4 regions of the Bradyrhizobium sp. CCBAU 45394 genome follow, and region 3 is predicted to be linked to each of the others. Evidence: predicted binding sites of a transcription regulator. Region 3 holds the regulator's gene; each other region holds the start of a gene.

Region 1 (4,715 bases), on a different contig from region 3:
TCGCGACCGGCTTCAAGGTCACGGAGATGGCGGCGCGCCTGAACATCAGCGGCCGCAACGGCAAGAATTTGCGCGAGGCCTGGGGCAACGACAATCCGACCGCGTTCCTCGGCCTTACCGTGCCTGATTTCCCCAACTTCTTCTGCATGCTCGGCCCGAACTCAGGTCCCGCGCATGGCGGCAGCGTCATCTTCCAGTCGGAGTGCCAGAGCCGCTACATCTCGGCGTGCCTGGCCGACATGATCGCGCGCGATGTCGCAGCGATCGACGTCCGTCCGGACGTGCTCGACGATTACGTCCGCAAGGTCGACGCCGAGCACGAGGGCATGATCTGGACCCATCCGGGCATGACGACTTACTATCGCAACTCAAGCGGCCGCGTGTTTTCCGCCATGCCCTGGCGCTTCGTGGATTACTGGCGCATGACGCATGATCCGGATCTTGGGCAGTACAGGCTGACGAAGGCGTAGAGTTGATGGCGCCCACAACGTCGGCGCACCCTCTCTCCACGTCGTCATTGCGAGCGCAGCGAAGCAATCCAGAATCTTTGCGTGGAGATACTCTGGATTGCTTCGCTACGCTCGCAATGACGGAACTGGCGGCCCGTCTACGCCGCGAGCCCGGTCTCCACCGGAGCGAACTCCAGCCCGAGGCTTTCCGCGACCGCCTTGTTGGTGATGCGGCCACGGTGGACATTCAGGCCGTTGCGCAAATGCGGGTTCTCCAGCACCGCCGCAAAACCCTTGTTCGCGAGCATCAGGCCGAACGGCAGCGTCGCGTTGTTCAGCGCCTGGCTCGACGTGACAGGCACCGCACCCGGCATGTTGGCGACGCAATAATGCACGATGCCGTCGACCTCGTAGGTCGGGTCCGTGTGCGTGGTCGCATGCGACGTCTCGAAGCAACCGCCCTGGTCGATAGCGACGTCGACCAGCACGGCGCCCGGCCGCATCGATTTCAGCATCGCGCGCGTGACGAGTTTGGGCGCGCTCGCGCCCGGCACCAGCACCGCACCGATCACGACGTCGGCGGCAAAGACCTCCTCCTCGACCGCCTCGATGGTTGAAAAGCGGGTGCGCACCCGTCCGAGAAAGACATCATCCAGCTCGCGCAGCCGGGGAATCGAGCGATCGATCACCGTGACCTCCGCGCCAAGGCCCGCGGCCATGCGCGCGGCCTGTGTTCCCACCACGCCGCCGCCGAGCACGACGAGCCGCGCCGGCTGCACGCCGGGCACGCCGCCCAGCAAAAGCCCGCGACCGCCGGCCGACCGCTTGAGCGCGGCGCCAGCGGCCTCGATGGCGAGGCGGCCGGCGACTTCGCTCATCGGCGCAAGCAGGGGGAGGTGACCGGCCGCGTCGGTGACGGTTTCATAGGCGATCGCCGTACAGCCGGAGGCGAGCAAGCCCTTGGCCTGTTCGGGATCCGGTGCAAGATGGAGGTAAGTAAACAGGATCTGGCTTTCGCGAAGCTGGGTCCATTCGCTCTTCTGCGGCTCCTTCACCTTCACGATCATGTCGGAGCTGGCGAAGACGTCGCGGGCGCTCCCGGCGATCTCCGCCCCTGCCCGCCGATAGACCTCGTCCGAAGCACCGATGCCGCTGCCAGCGCCTGTCTCGACCGTCACCTGATGCCCGGCCGCGACATATTCACGGACCGCGCCCGGGGTGAGCCCGACGCGATATTCCTGCACCTTGATCTCCTTGGGCACACCGACACGCATCCTAGGCTCCTTCCAACGTCTTGATTCACCTCGCCATGGTAGCGACGGGTCCAGTTTGGTTTCGTGCAAATATCAGCTAGTTTCGCGATCTCCGCGCCGGTTTCCGGCGCCGAAGTGCCCTTTCACGCTGGAAACGAAACATTGGCCCTCGACCGGAAAGACCTCGCCATCCTCGCGGAACTCACGACCAACGCGCGGGCCAGCCACACCGAGCTTGCCAACAAGGTCGGACTATCCAGCACGGCGCTGGCGCGGCGGCAGAAGGCGCTGGAGGACGACGGCTACATCCAGGCCTATCAGGCCGCGCTCGACCTGGCGCAGTTCGGCCTCACCACGACGGTACTGGTGCGCATTGCGCTGGAGAGCCAGAGCGACGAGGCGCTGAAAGCGTTCGAGGCGGAGGTGGTGAAATGCCCCTCCGTCGTGCGCTGCTTCCTGATGTCGGGCACCGACGACTACATCCTGATCGTGCTTGCGCGCGACATCCAGGATTTCGAGCGCATCCACCGCACCGAGCTGTCGCGATTGCCGCGCGTCGCGCGGGTGCAATCGAGCTTCGCGCTGCGCGAAGTCGTCAACCGCGCGGTGCCGACGGTGGTGTTCAGCGAGGCCAAGCGGTAGCGGACTTCTCCCTCTCCCCGTTCTTACGGGGCCGCGCCGAGCTTCGCTCGCGCTGAGAGCGTTGGGGTGAGGGGCTGCACCCACAAAGGCGGTGATAGTCGGACTCGCGGAAGCTCCCCTCACCCGGATTGCTGTGCAATCCGGCCTCTCCCGCAAGCGGGGAGAGGCGAAACGCCAGCCGCAGCTCCCGTCATCCAACTGTCATCGAATGTGCCGAGAGCTGTGTCTCCAGTACATTCGGGACAGACAATGGACTATTTCAAGCGCTTCAACTTCCTGTTCGCCGCACCCGTGTTCGACGCCGACGACCTCGAAGGCGTCCGCTTCAACCAGATCATCGAGGAGATCCAGCGCTCCGGCTTCGAGGTCGTCCGGGCCCGCAAGCTGGAGGACGCGGAGATCGCGGTGCAGACCGACGCCGCGATCGGCTGCATGGTGGTGGACTGGGGCAAGAAGGGCCTGGAGGGCAAGACCTCGGCGCTGATTAATTTGATGCGGCGCCGCGGCCTCGACTTCCCGATCATCCTCCTGATCCGGCGCAAGCGGTTCGAGGATCTGCCGGTCGAGGTGCTCGACTTCATCGACGGCTATGTCTTCCTCTCCGAGGAGACGCCGACCTTCATCGCCAAGAACCTGATCAGCCGGCTCAAGCAATATGCCGAGACGCTGAAGACGCCGTTCTTCGGCGCGTTGGTCGACTATGCCGAGGAAGGCAACCAGCTCTGGACCTGTCCGGGCCACAATGGCGGCGTGTTCTACAATCGCAGCCCCATCGGCCGGGTGTTCGTCGAGCATCTCGGCGAATCCGTGTTCCGCGACGACCTCGACAATTCCGTGCTCGACCTCGGCGACCTCCTCACCCATGAGGGCCCGGCGCTGAAGGCGCAGAAGGAAGCCGCCCAGATCTTCGGCGCGGAGAAGACCTATTTCGTGCTCAATGGCACCTCGACCTCGAACAAGGTCGCGCTCGGCGCGCTCGTCACCGACGGCGACCTCGTGCTGTTCGACCGCAACAACCACAAGGCCGCCCATCACGGCGCGCTGATGATCAATGGCGGCATCCCGGTCTACGTCCCGACCATCCGCAACGCCTGGGGCCTGATCGGCCCGATGCGCTGGGACATGCTCGACGAGAAGGCCCTGCGCGAGGCGATCCGCAGCCATCCGCTGGTCAGGGATCGCGACGCCTGGCGCAAGGAACGGCCGTTCCGCGTCGCCGTGGTCGAGCAGTGCACCTATGACGGCTCGATCCACAGCGCCGAGATGATCCTGAAGCGCATCGGCCATCTCTGCGAATACATCCTGTTCGACGAGGCCTGGGCCGGCTTCATGAAATTCCACCCCCTCTATGCCGGCCGCTTCGCCATGGGGCTGGCGAACCTTCCCCCGGAAGCGCCCGGCATCATCGCGACGCAGTCGACCCACAAGCAACTCGCGAGCTTCTCGCAGGCCTCGCAAATCCACATCAAGGACCGTCACATCCGCGGCCAGAAGCGGCGGGTCGAGCACCGCCGCTTCAACGAAAGCTTCATGCAGCACGCTTCCACGTCACCGTTCTACCCGCTGTTCGCATCCCTCGACGTCGGCGCGCAGATGATGAAGGGGCGCTCCGGCGAAGTGCTGTGGGACGACACGATCCGGCTCGGCATCGAGCTGCGCAAGAAGATCCGCGCGATGCGGCGTGAGTTCGAGGAGAAGGAGCAGAACCCCGATCGGCGCTGGTTCTTCGAGCCCTTCGTCCCGGATCGCGTCGCCATTCCCGACGTCAGCCGCCCCGGCGCCGCCCACAACGTCGCCTGGGAGACGCTGTCCACCGACGAGCTCGCCACCAATCCCGCGCTGTGGCAACTCTCTCCGGATACCAACTGGCACGGCTTTCCCGATCTCGCGGAAGGCTTTGCCATGACCGATCCGAACAAGCTGACGCTGCTCACGCCTGGCTTCGATCGCACCACCGGCGCCTATGCCGAGCACGGCATCCCCGCCCCCGTCGTCGCGCAATATCTGCGCGAGAACCGCATCGTGCCCGAGAAGAACGACCTCAACTCCCTGCTCTTCCTGCTCACTCCCGGCGTCGAGGCGAGCAAGGCCGGCACGCTGATCTCCGGCCTCGTCGCCTTCAAGAGGCTGCACGACGACAATGCGTTGCTGGCGGACGCAATCCCGGAATTCTACCAGCGGCGGCAGGCGCGCTATGCCGGCGTGCGGCTGCGCGATCTCTGCGGCGACATGCACCGTTTCTTCCGCGCCGCCGATGTCAGCGCGCTCCAGGCGCGGCAATTCATGCCCGAGCACATGCCCGAGATCGCGATGTCGCCCCGCGATGCCGCCCGCTATTTGTTCCGCAACGACGTCGACTATCTGCCGATCG
Region 2 (4,715 bases), on a different contig from region 3:
ACGCCCGGCGCCATTGCTGGCGCAAATAAACCTCGCTAGGCCTGTGATCCAACGACCGACACAGGGGAAGCGAAGGCATGACTGAAGCCGTTATGGGTGCAATGAGCGGACTGCGCGTCATCGATCTCACGCGCGTGCTCGGCGGCCCCTACTGCACCCAGATCCTCGCCGACCATGGCGCCGACGTGATCAAGGTCGAGCCGCCCGCCGGCGACGAGGTGCGCGACTGGGGCCCTCCCTTCCACGACGAGGACGCGGCCTATTTCATCGGCATCAACCGCAACAAGCGCTCGATCGGCCTCGACCTCGCCTCCGAGGGCGGCCGCGTCGTGCTGCTCAAGATGCTGGAGACGGCCGACGTCCTGATCGAGAATTTCAAGCCGGGCACGCTGGAGAAATGGGGCATCGGCAACGAGGTGCTGCGCGAGAAATTCCCGCGCCTCGTGCATTGCCGGATCTGCGGCTTCGGCGCCGATGGCCCGCGCGGCGGCAATCCCGGCTATGACGCCATCATCCAGGCCATGACCGGCATGATCGCGGCGACCGGTTCGCCCGAGAGCGGGCCGATGCGAATCGGCGTGCCGCTGGTCGACATCACGACCGGCCTCTATGCGGCGATCGGCATCCTGATGGCGCTGTCGGAGCGGCAGCGCTCGGGCAAGGGCCAGTTCCTGGAGACCACGCTGTACGAGACCGGCCTTGCCATCATGCATCCGCACACCGCGAACTATTTCATGCATGGCAAGCCGCCGGGCCTCACCGGCAACGAGCATCCGAATCTCGTGCCTTATGCGATCTTCCCGACCAAGACCGACAACATCTTCATCGGCGTCGGCAATGACGGCACCTTCCGCAAGCTCGCCAAGGAGATCGGCAAGCCCGAGCTCGGCACCGATCCGCGCTTTGCCCGCAACAAGGACCGCATCGCCAATCGCGAGGCGCTGCGCGCCGAGCTTGCCGCGGTGTTCAGCCAGCACGAGGCCGAGCCGCTCTGCAATCGCCTGCTCGCGGCGGGCCTGCCCGCAGGCCCGGTGCAGAAGATCGACCAGGCGTTGACGAACCCGCACACGATCTACCGCGGCGATATTATCGAGAAGGACTGGTACAAGGGCGTCGCCTCGCCGATCCGGCTCGATCGCAGCAAGCCGAGCCTGCGCCGGCTGCCGCCGAAATTCAGCCAGCACTCGGCGGAGGTGCTGGGCGAGTTCGGATATTCCAAGGCCGAGATCGACGCGATGGTCGAGAAGGGCACGGTCTGCGGCCCCGAGCGCAAGCGCTAGGGCAACGATGCTGCGCTCCCTCTCCCCCCTGCGGGAGAGGGTTGGGGAGAGGGTGTCTCCGCAATGGGACAATCCCCCAGAGGAGAGAGCCCTCACCCCCGCGCCTTCGGCGCGACCTCTCCCGCAAGCGGGAGAGGTTTTGGAGCCCGCGGCCTGATCGTCGACCTCACACGAGCAATGCCGCACTGCGGCGCGACCCACGCGTGTGCAGCGCGAACGGACGAGGCTGTCCGCGTCGCATTCGCCTATTTGACGGCTTCCCTTTTCCAGCGCTTGCCGCTTTCGTTTCGGCCGCTTACACAGTCATGTGAACGTCATATGGCGCTGCTAGCGCAAGCGCTTCTTTATTGACGGCCAAGGGAGGTTTTCTTGATGGCACTTCGACACTTTGGGGCGGCTGCCGCATTTGCAATCACGGTCGGCATGTCGGCCTCGCCGGCCCTGGCCGTGACCGAAATCCAGTGGTGGCACGCGATGACCGGCGCCAACAACGACGTCATCGTCAAGCTTGCCACCGACTTCAACGCGTCGCAGAGCGACTACAAGGTCATCCCGACCTACAAGGGCAACTATCCCGACACGATGAACGCGGGCATCGCCGCGTTCCGTGCCGGCAACGCGCCGCACATCATGCAGGTGTTCGAAGTCGGCACCGCGACCATGATGGCCGCGACCGGCGCCGTGAAGCCCGTCTACAAGCTGATGGCCGACGCCGGCGAGAAGTTCGATCCCAAGATCTATCTGCCCGCCATCACCGGCTACTACTCCACGTCGAAGGGCGAGATGCTGTCGTTCCCCTTCAACTCGTCCTCGACCGTGATGTGGGTCAACCTCGACGAGTTCAAGAAGGTCAACGCCGAGATCCCGAAGACCTGGCCCGAAGTGTTCGAGGTCGCCAAGAAGCTGCACGACAACGGTCATCCGACCTGCGGCTTCTCCGGCTCATGGATCACCTGGGTCAACCTCGAGCAGCTCTCCGCCTGGCACAACGTGCCGCTCTCGACCAAGGCGAACGGCCTCGACGGCTTCGACACCAAGCTCGAGTTCAACGGCCCGCTCCAGGTCAAGCATCTCGAGAAGCTGGTCGAACTTCAGAAGGACAAGACCTACGACTACGCCGGCCGCACCAACACCGGCGAAGGCCGCTTCACCTCGGGTGAGTGCGCGATCTACCTGACGTCGTCGGCCTTCTTCGGCAACGTCAAGGCACAGGCCAAGTTCAACTTCAACGCCGTGCCGATGCCCTATTATCCCGACGTCAAGGGCGCGCCGCAGAACTCGATCATCGGCGGCGCTTCGCTCTGGGTCATGGGCGGCAAGTCGGCCGAGGAATACAAGGGCGTCGCAAAATTCCTGACGTTCCTCTCCGACACCGATCGCCAGGTCTACATCCACAAGGCCTCCGGCTATCTGCCGATCACCAAGGCGGCCTATGAGAAGGCCAAGGCCGAGGGCTTCTACAAGGACCAGCCCTATCTCGAGACCCCGCTGCTCGAGCTGACCAACAAGGAGCCGACCGAGAACTCGCGCGGTCTGCGCCTCGGCAACATGGTGCAGCTGCGTGACGTCTGGTCGGAAGAGATCGAGCAGGCGCTGGCCGGCAAGAAGACCGCCAAGCAGGCGCTCGACGCCGCTGTCGAACGCGGCAACACGATGCTGCGGCAGTTCGAAAAGACCGCTGTGAAGTGAGGCATCGAAGCGGCAGGCCGCGACCCGGCCTGCCGCTTCTGCTGACATCATGCAAAAGCAAGCCATTTTCCAATCAAAGCTATTGCCTTACGCGCTGGTTGCGCCGCAGCTCGCGATCGTCCTGATTTTCTTCTACTGGCCGGCCCTGCAGGCGGTGATCCAGTCCTTCCTGCTCCAGGATGCCTTTGGCCTGTCGAGCACCTTTGTCTGGTTCGACAATTACATCGAGCTGTTCAGGGATCCCGCCTATTTCGAGGCGATCGTCCGGACGTTCTTCTTCTCGTTCGCGATCGCCGTGTCGTCGCTGTCGTTCGCGCTGCTGCTCGCCGTGATGGCCGACAAGCCGCTGCGCGGCTCGATGCTCTACCGCACGCTCCTGATCTGGCCCTATGCGGTCGCGCCGCCCGTGGTCGGCGTGCTCTGGATCTTCATGCTGCATCCCTCGCTTGGCGTGCTCTCGCGCTATCTGCGCGGCCTGGGCGTCGACTGGAATCCGCTGCTCGACGGCAACCAGGCCGCAGCGCTGATCATCCTCGCCGCCGCGTGGAAGCAGATCTCCTATAATTTCCTGTTCTTCCTCGCCGGCCTGCAAGCCATCCCGAAAAGCGTGTTCGAGGCCGCCGCGATCGACGGCGCGCGGCCGATGCGGCGGTTCTGGACCGTGACCTTCCCGCTGCTGTCGCCCACGATCTTCTTCCTGCTGGTCGTCAACATCGTCTACGCCTTCTTCGACACCTTCGGCATCATCGACACCATGACCCGCGGCGGGCCCGGAACATCGACGGTCACGCTGGTCTACAAGGTCTATTCCGACGGCCTGCTCGGCGGCAATCTCGGCAGCTCGGCGGCGCAATCGGTGATCCTGATGGTCATGGTCATCGTGCTGACGGGAATCCAGTTCCGCTTCGTCGAACGCAAGGTGACCTACTGATGGTCGAGGACGAGGGCATCAGGCGCTACGTCGCCCATTTCATTCTCTGGATCGGGATCGCGATCGTCGCATTCCCGGTCTACATCGCGATCGTCGCCTCGACCCAGGACAACGCACTGATCGCGAACGGGCAGATGTCGCTGCTGCCGGGCGGGCACTTCTTCGAGGTCTACTACCAGACCATCTTCGTCGGCACGAGCGGCTCGACCCGCGAGCCCGTCGGCAACATGATGCTCAATTCGCTGGTGATGGCGCTGGCGATCGCGATCGGCAAGATCGCGATCTCGATCATCTCGGCCTATGCGATCGTGTATTTCCGCTTTCCGTTCCGGATGCCGATCTTCTGGATCATCTTCATCACCCTGATGCTGCCGGTCGAGGTGCGCATCTATCCGACCTACAAGATCGTTGCCGATTTGCACATGCTCGACAGCTATGCCGGCCTGTCGCTGCCGCTGATCGCATCGGCCACCGCGACGCTGCTGTTCCGGCAGTTCTTCATGACCGTGCCGGACGAATTGCTGGAGGCCTCGCGCATCGACGGCGCCGGTCCCTTGCGCTTCTTCTGGGACACGCTGTTGCCGCTGTCGCGCACCAACATGGCGGCGCTGTTCGTGATCCTGTTCATCCTCGGCTGGAATCAATATCTCTGGCCGCTGCTCATCACCACCCGCGACGACATGCAGACCATCCAGGTCGGCATCCGCAAGATGATCACCACCACCGACGCGCTGACCGAATGGCCGATCGTGATGGCGACCGCCGTGCTGGCCATGCTGCCGCCGGTGTTCGTCGTCGTCGCCATGCAGAGACTG
Region 3 (4,715 bases):
GATGTCGCCATGCGGGACCTGGTCGAAGCCATCCATCGGCGGACCAAAACCTTCGAGATATTTTGCAGATCCCGTCGCAGCCAGCGTCGCCAGCGTGCGGCCATGGAAGGCGCCTTCGAAGGTGATGATGCGGTAACGTTCCGGATGCCCCTTGGAGAAGTGATGATGGCGGACCAGCTTGATCACACCTTCCAGCGCCTCGGCGCCGGAATTGCAGAAGAACACGAAGTCCGCGAAGCTTTCATTGCACAGGCGCGCAGCGAGCTTCTCGCCGTCCGGACTCTGGAACAGGTTCGACATGTGCCAGAGTTTTGTGGCCTGCTCCTGCAGCGCCTTGACCAGCGCGGGATGGGCATGGCCGAGCGCGTTCACGGCGACGCCCGAGGTAAAATCGAGATAGCGATCGCCATTGGTCGCAATCAGCCAGCAGCCTTCGCCGCGCTCGAAACCGAGGTCGGATCTGGCGAAAACGGGAAGCAAATGCGGCGCTGCGCTGTTAGTCATGACGATCACTTGATGTTGCGGACGGCCTGAACACGCTCACGCAGCGCACCATTGACCGGCCCGGAAAACGAAACGTGCCGCCTTTTAAGGGCGGCACGTGACACTATCTTATGCCTGGTGAAACCGGTGTCAATGCCGCCCGAAAGCCTCGCGAAACGCTGAATCCGTAGTCTTGCGGAGCCGAAATTGCGGGGTTTTCGCCACGGAACATGTGGAAGCGAGTCGGCGGACTCTTGCGCGTGAGTCACGCCATATTGTAGCGTTTGGCTTGTCAGATACGACATCTCGTGCAGTGTTTCTGATCCTCTAAGTCCTCATGTACCGGCGTAGACGTTCGGGCGTTATCGGCGCGCCCGGCGAGCCTTAAGGGATTCTGACGGCACGGGTTTTTCGAGGCTTAGGCATTCGCCGCGAGGCGCCAGGATGGCAGCCGCACGGCGAGGGAAAGGGTGCAATGACGGTTTTGACCTGGTCCGACGATCGCGTCGAGCAGTTGAAAAAGCTCTGGGAGGCCGGATTATCGGCCAGCCAGATCGCAGCCGAGCTCGGGAACGTGACCCGCAATGCCGTGATCGGCAAGGTACACAGGCTCGGCCTATCCGGCCGCGCCAAGAGCCCCTCATCGGCGGCTCCGCGGCCGCGCAAGGCGCGCCCCGCGCAGCACATGATGCGGGTGAGCCGCCCCATTGCGCGCGGCAACACCGCGCTGGCGCAGGCCTTCGAGGTCGAGGTGGAGGCCGAACCGGTCACCTACGACAACGTGGTGCCGATGAGCCAGCGGCTGTCGCTGCTGGAGCTGAACGAGGCGACCTGCCACTGGCCGGTCGGCGATCCCTCGAGCCCGGATTTCTTCTTCTGCGGCGGCAGGGCGCTGTCGGGCCTGCCCTACTGCGCGCAGCACTCGCGCGTGGCATATCAGCCCGCCGCGGATCGCCGGCGCGCACCGGCGAAGCCCTCGCGGTGAGTTTGTCGCTCTAGCTGATTGCAAAGACGGCGCCGTCACGCGATGACGGATCGACACACTCCGATGTCGTCCCGGCGAAGGCCGGGACCCATAACCACCAGCAGATGTGGTTACGGGGACACGGAGTTACCCTTGTCGCGCAAACAATTGCGCCCTGGGGTTATGGGTCCCGGCCTTCGCCGGGACGACACCGATATCGTGGCGACAGCTCGCCAAACCAACTCGCCCCTAGCTTACGTCTGCTCCGCCTTCGCAAAGCGATCATCCAGCGCGTAGCCGGCGCCGCGGACGGTGCGGATGGGATCCTGCTCGCGGCCGAGATTGAGCAGCTTGCGCAGGCGGCCGATGTGGACGTCGACGGTGCGCTCGTCGATGTAGATGTCGCGGCCCCAGACGCTGTCGAGCAGCTGCTCGCGCGAGAACACGCGGCCGGGATGCTCCAGGAAGAACTCCAAGAGGCGATATTCGGTCGGGCCGAGGTCGATCGGCCGGCCCGAGCGCGCGACGCGGCGCTTGTCGCGATCGAGCTCGATGTCGCCATAGGCCAGCACCGTGGCGAGCCGCTCCGGGCTTGCGCGCCGCAGCAGGCCCTTCACGCGTGCCAAGAGCTCCGGCACCGAGAACGGCTTGACGATGTAGTCGTCGGCGCCGGTCGCAAGACCCCGCACCCGCTCGCTCTCCTCGCCGCGCGCGGTGAGCATGATGATCGGGAGCTGCTTGGTCTCGGGCCGGGTCCGCAGCCGGCGGCACAGCTCGATGCCCGACAGGCCCGGCAGCATCCAGTCGAGTACGATCAGATCGGGGATGTGTTCCTTGAGGCGGGTGTCGGCGTCGTCGCCGCGCATCACCGTCTCCACATCATAGCCGTCGCCTTCGAGGTTGTAGCGGAGAAGCTCGGTGAGAGCTTCCTCGTCCTCAACCACCATAATGCGTGCGCCCATGGTGTCGTCGCTCCTTAAGTCTTCAGGTATTCGGGACCGTCGTGGCGAAGGTCGTCATGTCGCCCTTCGGTCGCTTGTCGGTGATCGCCTGGCCCTCGATCATGTAGAACACGGTCTCGGCGATGTTGGTGGCGTGGTCGCCGATCCGCTCGATGTTCTTGGCGCAGAACATCAGATGGATGCAGAACGAGATGTTGCGCGGATCCTCCATCATGTAGGTGAGGAGCTCGCGGAACAGCGAGGTGCAGATGGCGTCGACTTCCTCGTCGCCCTTCCACACCGCCATCGCCGCCGGCAGATCATGCGCGGCATAGGCGTCCAGCACCGACTTGACCTGCTGCTGCACGAGGTCGGTCATGTGCTCGAGGCCGCGGAACAGCTTGAGCGGATGGAAATCCGTCTCCAGCGCCGCGACGCGCTTGCCCATGTTCTTGGCAAGGTCGCCGATGCGCTCGAGATCGGTCGCAACGCGCATGGCGCCGACGATCTCGCGCAGATCGACCGCCATCGGCTGGCGGCGGGCGATGGTGAGCACGGCGCGCTCCTCGATGCGCTTCTGCAGCGCGTCGAGCTCGGTGTCGGTGGCGACGACGCGCTGGCCGAGCGCGACGTCTCGGCGGATCAGCGCGTCGACGGAATCGACGATCATGCGCTCGGCGATCCCGCCCATCTCGGCGACGAGCCGGGTGAGCTCCTGGAGGTCGGTGTCGAAGGCCTTTGCGGTATGTTCAGAACCCATGTCCCGTCTCCTCAGCCGAACCGGCCGGTGATGTAATCCTGCGTGCGCCGGTCGCTCGGCGACGTGAAGATCTTGCTGGTGTCGTCGAACTCGATCAGCTCGCCGAGATACATGAACGCGGTCTTGTCGGAGACGCGCGCCGCCTGCTGCATGTTGTGGGTGACGATCGCGATCGTGTAGTTCTCGGACAGTTCCTGGATCAGCTCCTCGACCTTGGCGGTCGAGATCGGGTCGAGCGCCGAGCAGGGCTCGTCGAACAGGATCACCTCGGGCCGCACCGCGACGGTGCGGGCGATGCAGAGGCGCTGCTGCTGGCCGCCGGAGAGCGACAGGCCGGAGGCGTTGAGCTTGTCCTTGACCTCGTTCCACAGCGCGCCGCCGCGCAGCGCCTTCTCGACGCGGTCGTCCATCTCGGACTTCGAGATCTTCTCGTAGAGGCGGATGCCGAAGGCGATGTTCTCGTAGATCGTCATCGGGAACGGCGTCGGCTTCTGGAACACCATGCCGACGCGGGCGCGCAGCAGGTTGAGGTCGAGCTTGCCGTCGAGGATGTTGGTCTGGTCGAGCATGAGCTGGCCGGTGGCGCGCTGCCCCGGATAGAGGTCGTACATCCGGTTGAAGATGCGCAGCAGGGTCGACTTGCCGCAGCCGGACGGGCCGATGAACGCGGTGACGCGGTTGGTGCCGAGCGTCAGGTTGATGTTCTTCAGCGCGTGGTGCTCGCCGTAATAGAAGTTGAGGTTGCGCACCGTCACCTTGGCCGGCGCTTCCGGCAGCAGCGGCGCCTGGGGCAGCCCACCGGCCGCGCTCATCGATACGGAAAGCTCACTCATTTTGCGGTCCTCTCGGCGCCAAGGATGCGTGCGCCAATATTCAGGGCAAGCACGGTAATCGTGATCAGCAGCGCGCCGCTCCAGGCGAGCTGCTTCCAATAGGCGTAGGGGCTCTGGACGAAGTTGTTGATGGTGACCGGCAGGTTCGCCATCGTCTTGTTCAGGCCAAGACTGAAGAACTGGTTCGACAGCGCGGTGAAGAGCAGCGGCGCGGTCTCGCCGGCGACGCGGGCGGTGGCTAGCAACACGCCGGTGATGAGGCCGGAGCGGGCGGCACGATAGGCGATCCGCTTGATCACCAGCGAGCGCGGCAGGCCGAGCGCGGACGCCGCCTCGCGCAGCGCGTTCGGCACCAGCAGCAGCATGTCCTCGGTCGTGCGCAGCACCACCGGGATGACGATGACGGCGAGCGCGAGGCTGCCTGCGATCGCCGAGAAGCCGCGCATCGGCACCACCACCGCGCCGTAGATGAACAGGCCGATGATGATCGAGGGCGCCGAGAGCAGGATGTCGTTGATGAAGCGGATCACCGAGGTCAGGCGGTCGTTGCGGCCGTATTCGGCGAGATAGGTGCCGGCGAACAGGCCGAGCGGCGCGCCAATGCCGACGCCGAGCACGGTCATGATGATCGAACCGACGATGGCGTTGCGCAGGCCGCCTTCGGTCGAGCCCGGCGGCGGCGTATCTGCCACGAAAATCTCGAGGTTCAGACCGGCGATGCCGTTGTAAAGCAG
Region 4 (4,715 bases), on a different contig from region 3:
AGTCGATCAACGACAACGGCATCGTTGCCGCCGCCGTGCTCTCCGGTAACCGCAACTTCGAAGGCCGCGTCTCGCCGGACGTGCAGGCGAACTATCTGGCCTCGCCGCCGCTGGTCGTCGCTCACGCGCTCGCGGGTAGCGTGACCAAGAACCTCGCCGTCGAGCCGCTCGGTGAAGGCAAGGACGGCAAGCCGGTGTACCTCAAGGACATCTGGCCGACGTCGAAGGAGATCAACGCCTTCATGAAGAAGTTCGTGACCGCGTCGATCTTCAAGAAGAAGTATGCCGACGTGTTCAAGGGCGACACCAACTGGCGCAAGATCAAGACCGTCGAGAGCGAGACCTATCGCTGGAACATGAGCTCGACCTACGTGCAGAACCCGCCCTACTTCGAAGGCATGAAGAAGGAGCCGGAGCCGGTCACCGACATCGTCGAGGCGCGCATCCTCGCCATGTTCGGCGACAAGATCACCACCGACCACATCTCGCCGGCCGGTTCGATCAAGCTCACCTCGCCCGCGGGCAAGTATCTCAGCGAGCACCAGGTGCGTCCCGCCGACTTCAACCAGTACGGCACGCGGCGCGGCAACCATGAAGTGATGATGCGCGGCACCTTCGCCAACATCCGCATCAAGAACTTCATGCTCAAGGGCGCCGACGGCAACATCCCGGAAGGCGGCCTCACCAAGCACTGGCCCGACGGCGAGCAGATGTCGATCTACGACGCCGCGATGAAGTACCAGCAGGAGCAGGTGCCGCTGGTGGTGTTCGCCGGCGCCGAATACGGCAACGGCTCCTCGCGCGACTGGGCTGCGAAGGGCACGCGCCTGCTCGGCGTGCGCGCGGTGATCTGCCAGAGCTTCGAGCGCATCCATCGCTCCAATCTTGTCGGTATGGGCGTGCTGCCGCTGACCTTCGAGGAAGGCACCTCCTGGTCGTCGCTCGGCCTGAAGGGCGACGAGAAGGTCACGCTGCGTGGTCTCGTCGGCGATCTGAAGCCGCGCCAGAAGCTGACCGCGGAGATCGTCTCCGGCGACGGTTCGTTGCAGCGCGTTTCGCTGCTTTGCCGCATCGATACGCTGGACGAGCTCGACTACTACCGGAACGGCGGCATCCTGCACTACGTGCTGCGCAAGCTCGCGGCTTAAGCGCGGATTTGTGAACGGTGGCTCACTGCGAAGTGAGTAGAAGGTTAAACGAAGGCGGCCTATCACAAGGCCGCCTTCGCGCGTTTGCGGCATGCTTCGGATGGGCCCGCCCGGCGGAAACTCCGCCCTGGACGGTCGAATGTGCCGTGCCCGTAAGACTACGGTGACCATCAGGCGATAAGATTTCCCTTCCCACGAGCAACGGTGTGCGGCGTTCGACATGACAGCAATGACGGCTTCTCATCTGATTTCACGTTGGTCCGGTGCCTTCTGGTCGGGAGCACTCGGCATCTGTGCGATCGTCGCCGTCATCCGTCCCGCTGAGGCTGATCCCCGCGCCGTGGTTGAGCTCTTCACCTCGCAGGGCTGCTCCTCCTGCCCGCCCGCCGACAAGATCATCGGCGATCTCTCCAGCGATCCCTCGATCATCGCGCTGAGCATGCCGATCGATTATTGGGATTATCTCGGCTGGAAGGACACGCTGGCGGATTCGCGCTTCTCGGCGCGGCAGCGCGCTTATTCGCGCATGCGCGGCGACCGCGAGGTCTACACCCCGCAGGTCGTGGTGAACGGCTCGACGCATGTCGTCGGCAGTGATCGTGCCGGCATCGAGAGTGCGATCGGCAAGACCGACAAAGGCATGGGCGTGATGAGCGTGCCGGTGACGATGTCGCTCTCGGGCAAGCAGATCAACGTGTCGGTGGCCGCGAGCAAGGAGCCGGCGATCTCGCACGGCGAAGTCTGGATCTGCTCGATTGCGAAGTCAGTGCCGATCGCGATCGCCAAAGGCGAAAATCGCGGACAGCAGATCACCTATCACAACGTGGTGCGCAACCTGCTCAAGGTCGGCGACTGGAACGGTCGTCCGGAAAGCTGGACGGTGCCGATCGAGAACCTCACGCGCGACGGCGTCGATGGCGCGGTGGTCTATGTCCAGGACGGCAGCCGCGAGAAACCCGGCCCGATGCTGGGCGCGGCATACACGTCGCTGCACTGAAGCGCACGCTTCGCATTCTTCCTGATGCGCGGTCTGGCTCTATCTCCTCATGGTGAGGAGCGCGCCCCTTGCGCGCGCGGCGGACGATGCTGCGCATCGCCGCGAGAACCATGAAAGGCCCCGCTGATGCCGCTCGGGCCTCGATCCTTCGGGACGCCGCGCGAAGGATGAGGGGAGAGAGCGTACGCAAGATCGTGTCGGAAAAATCTTGTCCCTCGTCATTCCGGGGCGCGCCTCTTTGGCGCGAGCCCGGAATCCATTTCTCAACTGGGAACGATTGATGGATTCCGGGCCCGCGCTTCGCGCGTCCCGGAATGACAGCGGGGGAAGAAACATCCCGACACAAACAAAAAAGGACCAACTCGCGTTGGCCCTCCTTGTCGCGCGTACAGACCCGATCCCGTCGACCCCGGGGGGCTGGGGGCTGAGGAATCCGGAACCGAAAGGACCGGGTCAACGCACACAGCTCTTTTCGCAGTGCAGGGCGGCAGGCGCTGGGCGGAAAAGCGGCGATACTATGATTCCTGCTAACGATCCCGTGACGGTTCGTCGCGACAGAGTTCCACCGTTGCGTGTGTTCCGATTCGCCCCCGGTTCAATGGGTTGCACCGAGAGCTCTTCAAACAGCCCTCGAGAGCCCCTTGCGGTGGGGAACGGTTGGCGCAATCATGCGATTGTCATGATCCGCGGTTCCGGGGACGGTTTTCGCGGACGCGATCATGCCGTGCGATCAGGAGGCGCTCCATGAGTCTGACGTCGGAGGATGCCGATCCGAGCGAGCAGCGCGCGGCGGCGCGTCCCCCCGCTGCGAATGCGCAGCCGAACCAGGTGACCTTCAACCGGCTCGAGCTGCGCCGAATTCTCAATCTCTACGGCCGCATGGTCGCCGACGGCGAGTGGCGCGACTATGCCATCGACTTCCTGAAGGACCGTGCGGTGTTCTCGGTCTATCGCCGCGCCTCGGAAGTGCCGATCTATCGCATCGAGAAGGACCCGCGCCTCGCGCGCAAGCAGGGCATGTACAGCGTGATCTCGGCGACCGGCCTGATCCTGCGCCGCGGCCACGAGCTCGAGCGCGTGCTGCTGGTGATCGATCGCAAGCTGGCCGTGGTGTGACGACCTTCGGTCGTCATTCCGGGGCGCGACGAAGTCGCGAACTCCGGCGCGCGGTTGCGCGCCTGAGAATCTCGATCCGCATCGCTCGCTTGAAACTTCTGGATTCCGGGTTCGCGCTATGCGCGCCCCGGAATGACGTGAGGCGCTTACTTCCCCGGCACCGTGCTGGCGCCCTCGCCGAGCTCGCGCTGCATCATCACCGTGTCGAGCCAGCGGCCGAATTTCAGCCCGACATTGGGATGCGTGCCGATCATCCTGAAGCCGCCCTTGGTGTGCACGCCGATCGAGCCGGCATTGGCGGAATCGCCGATCACCGCGATCATCTGGCGGAAGCCGCGCGCCTCGCACTCGGCGATCAGCCGCTCCAGCAGCAACGAGCCGACGCCGCGGCGGTGGAAGGAGGGGTCGAGATAGATCGAATTCTCGACCGTGAAGCGATAGGCTGGCCGCGGCCGGTAGGCGCCGGCATAGGCGTAGCCGGCAACGCGGCCGTCGAGGATGGCGACGAAATAGGGATAGCCGCCGTCGACCAGCGCGCGGTAGCGCCGCGTCATCTCGGCAAGATCCGGCGGCTCCAGCTCGAACGTCGCCGTGCCCTCGCGGACGGCCTGCTGGTAGATGGCGGTGATGGCGGGGAGGTCGGCCTCAAGGGTGGGCCTGATTTCAGGTGCGGACATGGGTAAAGATTAGAGCCTTCCCGCGGCGGCCGGAAGAGGCAACATCGTTTCCATATACTCCGTCATTGCGAGGAGCCCTTGCGGCGAAGCAATCCAGAAATGCATCCGCGGAGGCGCTCTGGATTGCTTCGCTGCGCTCGCAATGACGGTGTTCGTGGTGGCACCCGGCCCAAACAAAAACCCCGGCCTTGCGGCCGGGGCTCATGTCGTTCTCTCTGGTCGATCGCTTAATCGCGCTGGCCGAGGAGCTGCAGGAGCAGCGTGAACAGGTTGATGAAGTTCAGGTACAGCGACAGCGCGCCGGTGATGGCCGCACGCTCTGCGATGTCACCGCCGGCCGCAGCGTAGCCGTAGATGTAGTCGTTCTTCAGCCGCTGGGTATCCCAGGCGGTGAGGCCCGCGAACACCAGCACGCCGACCACCGACACGATGAACTGCAGCATCGAGCTGGCCAGGAACAGGTTCACCAGGCTCGCGATGATGATGCCGATCAGGCCCATGAACAGGAACGAGCCCATCCCGGTCAGATCACGCTTGGTGGTGTAGCCGTAGAGGCTGAGCGCACCGAAGGTCGCCGCGGTGATGAAGAACACCCGCACAATCGAGGTGTGCGTGAACACCAGGAAGATCGACGACAGCGAGATGCCCATCAGCGCCGAGAACACCCAGAACAGGATCTGGGCGGTCGAAGGCGCCAGACGGTTGATGCCTGCCGAGATCACGAACACCATGGCGAGCGGCGCGAGCATGAACAGCCACTTCAGGGGGCTGACGAAC

The links. Region 3 encodes PhoB, which activates phosphate uptake and scavenging genes when phosphate is short. Its sites were predicted from a motif close to TGTCATNNANCTGTCAT; they were not measured.
Region 1: a site for PhoB is predicted at 2,533-2,549, ahead of WN73_RS30265 (Orn/Lys/Arg decarboxylase N-terminal domain-containing protein). Genes of this name have one in related genera too.
Region 2: a site for PhoB is predicted at 1,582-1,598, ahead of ugpB (sn-glycerol-3-phosphate ABC transporter substrate-binding protein UgpB). Genes of this name have one in related genera too.
Region 4: a site for PhoB is predicted at 2,810-2,826, ahead of WN73_RS20450 (DUF2794 domain-containing protein). Genes of this name have one in related genera too.

The regions. Positions count from the first base shown of each region.
Region 1 covers NZ_LBIX01000172.1:134,722-139,436, reverse strand. The annotation lists gene WN73_RS30280 (flavin-containing monooxygenase) at 1-470, shown strand, start outside; gene ald (alanine dehydrogenase) at 608-1,723, opposite strand; gene WN73_RS30270 (Lrp/AsnC family transcriptional regulator) at 1,865-2,344, shown strand; gene WN73_RS30265 (Orn/Lys/Arg decarboxylase N-terminal domain-containing protein) at 2,594-4,715, shown strand, end outside.
Region 2 covers NZ_LBIX01000171.1:128,006-132,720, forward strand. The annotation lists gene WN73_RS28550 (CaiB/BaiF CoA transferase family protein) at 78-1,280, shown strand; gene ugpB (sn-glycerol-3-phosphate ABC transporter substrate-binding protein UgpB) at 1,653-2,969, shown strand; gene ugpA (sn-glycerol-3-phosphate ABC transporter permease UgpA) at 3,019-3,900, shown strand; gene ugpE (sn-glycerol-3-phosphate ABC transporter permease UgpE) at 3,900-4,715, shown strand, end outside.
Region 3 covers NZ_LBIX01000175.1:183,899-188,613, forward strand. The annotation lists gene WN73_RS36155 (aspartate aminotransferase family protein) at 1-504, opposite strand, end outside; gene WN73_RS36160 (GcrA family cell cycle regulator) at 959-1,468, shown strand; gene phoB (phosphate regulon transcriptional regulator PhoB) at 1,702-2,409, opposite strand; gene phoU (phosphate signaling complex protein PhoU) at 2,432-3,148, opposite strand; gene pstB (phosphate ABC transporter ATP-binding protein PstB) at 3,160-3,981, opposite strand; gene pstA (phosphate ABC transporter permease PstA) at 3,978-4,715, opposite strand, start outside.
Region 4 covers NZ_LBIX01000162.1:85,727-90,441, reverse strand. The annotation lists gene acnA (aconitate hydratase AcnA) at 1-1,148, shown strand, start outside; gene WN73_RS20455 (DUF1223 domain-containing protein) at 1,369-2,145, shown strand; gene WN73_RS20450 (DUF2794 domain-containing protein) at 2,890-3,261, shown strand; gene WN73_RS20445 (GNAT family N-acetyltransferase) at 3,408-3,938, opposite strand; gene WN73_RS20440 (Bax inhibitor-1/YccA family protein) at 4,166-4,715, opposite strand, start outside.